3 regions of the Streptomyces sp. NPDC059010 genome follow, and region 3 is predicted to be linked to each of the others. Evidence: riboswitches for the same ligand, from Rfam matches in the RefSeq annotation. Region 3 holds a riboswitch; each other region holds the start of a gene.
The links. Region 3 has a riboswitch for cyclic di-AMP ahead of ACFWYS_RS11415 (C40 family peptidase). Riboswitches for the same ligand answer to the same signal wherever they lie in the genome.

Region 1 (2,252 bases), on a different contig from region 3:
GGCACGTCGATCTCCAGCACTCCGTGCGACGCGGTGACGGTGCCGCCGTCCTGGAGTTCGGTCACCCACCGGCCGAGGCCGTGACGGAAGTCGTCGCGAGCGACGAGCCGGCGGTGGGGAGCGGCACCGGCCGGGCCCGCGGGAACGAGCGTCCCCAGTGCGGCGCCGGCGGCCAGGGTTCCGAACGCTCTGCGTGTGGTCGTCACGGGTTGGGCTCCTTCGCGGGCGGGGGCGGAGGCGGAGGCGGAGACGGATGGAAAGCGCTTGCACCGTCAATGGAGATCACCCTCTCCCGCCACTCCCACGTTGTCGACACCCCCGGACACACCGAAGGCCGGACCCGGGGATCGGGGTCCGGCCTTCGGAGGCGTGTCAGGCGAGGCGGTCGGCGGGGGGTCAGCCGATGGCGACGCCCTTGGCACGGAGGTAGGCGACCGGGTCCACGTCCGAGCCGTAGTCCGGCGTGGTGCGGATCTCGAAGTGCAGGTGCGGGCCGGTCACATTGCCGGTCGCGCCGGAGAGACCGATCTCCTGGCCCGCGGTCACGGTCTGGCCGGCCGAGACGGAGAGCGAGGAGAGGTGGCCGTACTGGGCGTAGTAGCCGTCGGCGAGCTGGATGACGACCTGGTTGCCGTAGGCACCGCCCGAGCCGGCGGAGACGACGGTGCCCTCGCCGACCGCCTTCAGCGGGGTGCCGGTCGCGGCGGCGAAGTCGACGCCGGTGTGGTAGCCGCTGGACCACATGCTGCCGGCCACCTTGTACGCGGTGGCGACGGCGGCGGAGGACACGGGAGAGGTGAAGCCGTTGACGGTGCTCGCGTTGTCGGCGGCCGTGGTCGTCTTCTTCGGCGCGGAGGACTTCTCGGCCGAGTCCTTCGAGGACGACTTGGACGACTCGGACGCCGAAGAGGAGGACGGGGAGGAGGACTTGGGGGCGCTCGCCCCGGCCTTCTTGCCGCCGATCGAGAGCTTCAGGCCCGGGTGGATCAGCGACGGGTCGCTGCCGACGGCCTCACGGTTGTCGGCGTAGAGCTGCTTCCAGCCACCGTCGACGCTCTGCTCGTCGGCGATCTTCGCGAGGTAATCGCCGACCTTCACCGAATAGGTGTGCACAGCCGTCTTCTTCTCGGCGGCCTTCTTCTGGACCGTCTTCTTCTCGACGACCGGAAGGGACTGAACGGCCTTTTCCGAAACGGAATGAGAGGGAGCGGCGTGGGCGCCGGTGGCCCCGATGAGCGGGAGGGCGAGAGCGGCGCCACCGGTTCCGGCGACGGCGATGGAGCGGGTGAGGCGCGGGGACTTCGGGCGGCGGTGCTTACCCTTCGCGGGCATGGCGAATTCCTCTCCGGCGCCTACGAGGTGAGCTGTCGGGTGCGGGCTGGAGATGCCCGGTCGCGTGGGGACGCGACTTGACCCCAAGCCTGTTCCAGAGACCGGAACAGGCGGTTGTACCTGTGGGTCCCCCGCTCCTGCCAAGGTCGGGTGAGTTTGCGCGGGTTCCGGTCGGCGGCAGGATTCGGCGTCCGTCCGGATTGGTTGGGAACGTAAGCGAGGAAGACGCACGGGAACAAGTGAGAGGTTCCGTCCGAATGCGTTCCCGTTGATCCCTTGTGGGAATTCTCGGTCACCCTGCGTGAATTATGAGTGCGTCGCCCTACTCAAAACCCCTTGAAAGACGCGTGAATTACGTGAACATGACGGGCGACACACGGTCACGACTATGACGCTCCTCACGTGACATTGCTCCAGCCGCCTTTACTGCAGAGCGAGTTGGAATTAAGGCATCAATTCGGACAGAACCCCTAGATGCGACGCAGCCGGATAACTGCCGCATCGAGATCGCCGCGCAATCCGATGAATAGTCCGTGATGCTGCAATACGGCACCTCGATACACTTCGCCCGTTTCGCGGCATTGATACGACGCTGTCGGGTCCAGCCCGCGCAGCCGCAGCGCCGGTGCGGCCTCGCCGTAGCTCTGCGCCTGGAGCCAGGCGAGGACGACGGTCTCGTCGCCGAGCACGTACTGCACGGCGCTCAGCCCGCCCCTCGGGGGCCGCAGCCGGTAGAGGTCGCCGCGCTGGACAACGGGCCGGATCTCCTTGTAGAGCTCCACCCACTCCCGCGCCTCGGCGAGCCCCTCCTCGCTCCACCGCGCGAGGTCGCCGCCGACGCCGAGCACTCCGGCCATGGCACTCACGAACCGGAAGCGCAGCGAGCTGACCCGGCCGTTGAGCTGGTTGTTCGGGCTGTC
Region 2 (2,252 bases), on a different contig from region 3:
CCTGGACACGGGCGTCGAGGAGGACTCGCCGTCCGAGGTGTCCGGATCCTCCGGATTGCTCGATTCGTCCACGTCGTCTGGGTCGTCCGAGTCCAAGGGCTCGTCCGGCGGCTCCAGCGACTCCGACGACTCCGGCGACCCCTCGAAGTCGCCCAGCGGCTCCTCGGACACTTCGTCCGAATCCTCCCAGGATTACTCCGCTTCTTCCTCTTCACCCTCTTCGTCTTCTTCATCCCCTGAGGCCGACAACTCCTCCAAGTCCGACACGTCCTCCGGCGCAGATGTCTCGCAGTCGCCCGACAGCTCCCCCACGCTGACGCCCGACAGTGACAATCAGGACAACTCCGCACAGGACGAGGGCTCCTCGGGCCTGGTCGACACCGGGGCGTTCGACGTCGGAACGGACGACACGGCGGCCGACGCCGAGGCCGGCACCGGGCGCCACCGCGGCCCCAGCGCCGACGAGAGCGAGGGTGCCGACAGCGCCACCAAGCCCTCCGGTCGCCACGCCTCGTACACCGTCCGCGCCGGCGATACTCTCGCCTCCATCGCCGACTCCCTTGACCTCGACGGCGGGTGGCGCGCGCTGTACAAGGCGAACAAGAGCGCCATCGGTGCTGACGCGGACCACATCTTCCCCGGTCAGACCCTGGACGTCCCCGCCGAATAGGTACCGAACAGGGCGAAAAACAGCCGGAGTTCGCGTCACGGTTCGCGTGTAATGTCCGTTTTGAATGCAGTGAGAGATAGATCTCAGAAGCCCTGATCGTCTTTGTAATTCCGGGAATCGCTTGTCTACGGTCGTGATCGCTCGTCACCACGAGCCCCGGCTGCCGCAACGCCGAATCCTGCCAGCGGCCGTACGGGAACAGTCGTCGCGTAAAGCGCCGTAGGCAGGAGCGGGGGACCCAAGGTTTGCGCCGGGTCCGGCAGTTGAGGCCCTTCGGGGCCGGACGGCCGGAGTCGGCTTGGGGTGAAGCCGCGCAACGGGAGCCGAGAGGCGAGCGTGCGCGGCCGGGCAACTCAACCGGCCCGAACCCGACAGCTCACCTCGCAGGCGTCGGTGAGGGGATCTCTCCATGCTGTTCTCCAGCAAGGGCAAGCACCGTCGTCCGTCCAAGGCCGCTCGCGCCATCGCCGTCGTCGGCGTCACCGGTGCCGCCGCCGTCGCCGCTCCGCTGATGGCCGCAGGCAGCGCCTCCGCCGCCACCACCTCCGAGTGGGACGCCGTCGCGCAGTGCGAGTCCGGCGGCAACTGGTCGATCAACACCGGCAACGGCTACTACGGCGGTCTGCAGTTCTCCGCCTCCACCTGGGCCGCGTACGGCGGCACGGCGTACGCCTCCACCGCCAACCAGGCCACCAAGGCCCAGCAGATCGAGATAGCCGAGAAGGTCCTCGCGAGCCAGGGCAAGGGTGCCTGGCCGAGCTGCGGTGTCGGCCTGTCCGGCGCCTCCCCCAGCGGCTCCTCCTCCAGCGGCTCCTCGCAGAGCAGCGAGAGCACCACCCGCTCCTCCGAGCAGCAGTCGGCCTCCCGCTCCACGGACCGCCCGGCCGCCAAGAAGAGCACCAAGACCGTCACCACCCCGACCGGCAAGAAGGTCAAGAAGGGCGACGGCGAGTACAAGGTCGTCAAGGGTGACACCCTCAGCTCCATCGCCGAGAAGCACGACGTCAAGGGCGGCTGGGAGAAGCTCTTCAAGCTGAACAAGGACATCGTCGAGGACGCGAACCTGATCTACCCGGGTCAGCAGCTGCACCTGAAGTAAGGGCCGCGCCCGAAGTTGTACCCGGGCGACAGCTGAACCACAGCGCCCTCACATCCGTGGAAGTGAGAGTGAGGGCGTCGTGAGGTTCACCCCCGTCCCCACGAACTCCCCGCCTCGGTGCGTCTTCCCCCGTACGCACCGGGGCGGGGCTTTTTGTACCGTGTCTTTGTTTCGTTCGGAAACAATTTACTCTCGGTTCTGTCCACGGGGCGGTCGACCAGTGGCTGAAGCCCCGGAGCCGGTTAGGCTCGTCTCGCAGTACCCACCACGGTCTGCGTACCCGCGTCACATCCCATGAAGGAGATGCTCGTGCCGTCCATCGACGTCGTCGTAGCCCGGGAAATCCTGGACTCCCGAGGCAACCCCACGGTCGAGGTCGAGGTCGGCCTCGACGACGGCAGCACGGGTCGTGCCGCCGTTCCGTCCGGCGCTTCCACCGGCGCCTTCGAGGCCATCGAGCTCCGCGACGGTGACCCCAACCGC
Region 3 (2,252 bases):
GTCGACGGGCCCGGTCGCGGTGCCGGTCCAGCCTGCTGTGGCCGCCCAGGCCGCCGTGTAGGCCGGGACCGGGGTCAGGTCGGCCGGTCCCATGTCCTGCAGCGCCTCCCACCGTGTCTCGGCCGAGGGCTGGGTCGGGGCGGGCAGGTCAAGGGGGGCGTCGAGCGCGGTGAGGGTCGTGCTCTGCTGCTGCCCGGTGTAGGCGGCGAGCAGGTCGCGGGCCCGGCCGAGCTTGCGCTGGTTCTGTTCCTTGGTCGTCCGCAGCGCGGATCGCTGCTGCGGATCGCCTGTTGAACCGCCTGTTGAACCGCCTGTTGAACCGGCTGCCGACCCGGTCGCCGTGGGTTCGGCGGTTGGGGCGGGCAGGGCGAGGGCGGTCTGAGTGATCGAGTCGCTCGGGGCGGCGACGGGGCCGGCGGTCAGCTCCGGGATGGGTGCCGTTGTCGCTGTCGCTGTCGCTGTCGTGGCCGGGGCGGGCGGCAGCTCGGCGATCGGCGCGGCGGGCAGCTCCAGGGCGGCCCGGCCGGGTGCTTGCAGTGGCAGGTCGCTGAGGCCCTCCAGCGCGCGCTCCGGCTGGCGTGCGGGCCGTGTGCCGGTGGGGCGGTCCGGCATTCTGTCGCGCGGCAGTGCCGCCGGGACTGTCGGGCCCAGCTGGGAGCGGGCCGCGTCGAACCACTGCCGGGTGACGTTGTCGAGGGCGGGGTCGCTGCGCCTGCTGTCATCGGCGCGGCCCGCGGCGCCGTACCCGCGTCCGGCGTCCGTCGGCCGGTCGGCGCGCTTGCGGGGGCCGGTGGCCGACGCGCGGGTGGCGTTGAAGGTCCCGGTGTCGGATTCGGCCTGGTCATAGAGGGAGCTGACCCGTCGGCTGACCTCCTCGCGGCTCGGCGTGTCGTCCCCTGCGGAGGGGGCGGCGTTGGCCGTCTGGGCGAGCAGGGCCACTGAGGTGAGGGCCGCCGATGCGAGTGCGGAATTGCGCATGCCGGGGAGGCTCAATGCCCCCGGACGCGCGGTGCGTTCCGGCGCCATGGGCGACGTACTCCTTCCGTGCTCCGCCTACCGAGTTAGCGGTGGGGGTCCCCCCAGGCCGTTAAGGCTCTGGGGGAGGGTTCGGGCGGTTGTCCGGAAGGTTTGCCCTACGGCCCTTGCCCCGAAAGGCGGTTGGGCCGATTCACCCCAAGTTCGGTTGGGTCCCCGGCTCCAGTGGCCCATGCGGGCGCACCGGACTCGGCGGAGGCCGCGCGTCCCGGCGGGTTCGCCGGAGGTCGTCGTGCGGCCTGAGGCGTAACCTAACCAACTTGTGTGACTCGCGTGAAGGTTGACGTATGAAATGTCCGATACGTTTTTGTGACCTTCGACGCTCGGGGCGGAAAGAGGGCCTGGCTCACTGCGCGGTGCGTCGGCTCCGCCACGCCTCGTAGTGATCGAGGACCGTCCGCTCGATCGGGCGGTAGGTGATGCCGAGTTCGCTCACGCTGCGGCTGTTGTCGACGCGGAAGCGGATGCCGAGGTGCCCCCGGATGTAGTCCTGGGTCAGTCCGAAGGCCGGCCCCAGGATGCGTACCGGCCAGTGCGGGAGCGCGGTGCGCGGCAGGCGGAGGTCGCGGGGACGGCGGCTCAGGATGATGCGGGACATCTCCTGGAAGGACGTCATCGTGGGAGCGGCGAGGATGTAACGGCCCTTCGCGTCCGGGTTCTCCGCCGCCGCGATGTGCGCATCGGCCACCTCGCGCACGTCGACCGTGGTGAAGCTGAAGTCCGGGGCACCGTAGAAGAAGTAGCCCTTGAACAGTTCCTCCAGCAGGAACAGGCTGCCGGACTCCGAGGCGGGGGTGAGGGAGGGGCCCAGGATCAGGCCGGGGTTGACCGACACCATCCGCCAGCGGCCCTGGGCTGCCTCCGCGTCCCAGGCCGCCCGCTCCGCGACCGTCTTGGCGTAGTGGTACGGGTTGTTCTCCACCGTGCTGGTGGTGTTGAAGTACCGCTCCGACAGCACGCCGTCGTCCATGGCCAGGACGTCCGCGTAGTCGCCGAAGATCGCGCCCACGGTGGAGGTGAGGACGAGCCTTTCCACCGTGGGCGTCCGCTCGATCGCCGCCAGCACGTTGCGGGTGCCGAGCAGGGCAGGGTCGACCATCTCCCGACGGCCGTCCTTGATCTTCTCCGGCATACGGAACGGCGACGCCACATGGAACACCGTCCGGCATCCGCTCATCGCCTCGTCGAAGGAGCCCTCGGTCAGCAAGTCGGCCTCG

Region 1: it holds a riboswitch for cyclic di-AMP, as region 3 does, so the genes downstream of both, ACFWYS_RS09980 (M23 family metallopeptidase) here and ACFWYS_RS11415 (C40 family peptidase) in region 3, are expected to answer to the same signal.
Region 2: it holds a riboswitch for cyclic di-AMP, as region 3 does, so the genes downstream of both, ACFWYS_RS18135 (transglycosylase family protein) here and ACFWYS_RS11415 (C40 family peptidase) in region 3, are expected to answer to the same signal.

Annotation. Positions count from the first base shown of each region.
Region 1 is NZ_JBHYJA010000007.1:250,489-252,740, forward strand. It holds gene ACFWYS_RS09975 (DUF6250 domain-containing protein) at 1-206, opposite strand, end outside; gene ACFWYS_RS09980 (M23 family metallopeptidase) at 397-1,332, opposite strand; cyclic di-AMP (ydaO/yuaA leader) riboswitch at 1,337-1,495, opposite strand; gene ACFWYS_RS09985 (alpha-galactosidase) at 1,803-2,252, opposite strand, start outside.
Region 2 is NZ_JBHYJA010000015.1:84,000-86,251, reverse strand. It holds gene ACFWYS_RS18140 (transglycosylase family protein) at 1-670, shown strand, start outside; cyclic di-AMP (ydaO/yuaA leader) riboswitch at 876-1,075, shown strand; gene ACFWYS_RS18135 (transglycosylase family protein) at 1,080-1,769, shown strand; gene eno (phosphopyruvate hydratase) at 2,079-2,252, shown strand, end outside.
Region 3 is NZ_JBHYJA010000009.1:59,625-61,876, reverse strand. It holds gene ACFWYS_RS11415 (C40 family peptidase) at 1-978, opposite strand, end outside; cyclic di-AMP (ydaO/yuaA leader) riboswitch at 1,035-1,240, opposite strand; gene ACFWYS_RS11410 (NAD-dependent epimerase/dehydratase family protein) at 1,382-2,252, opposite strand, start outside.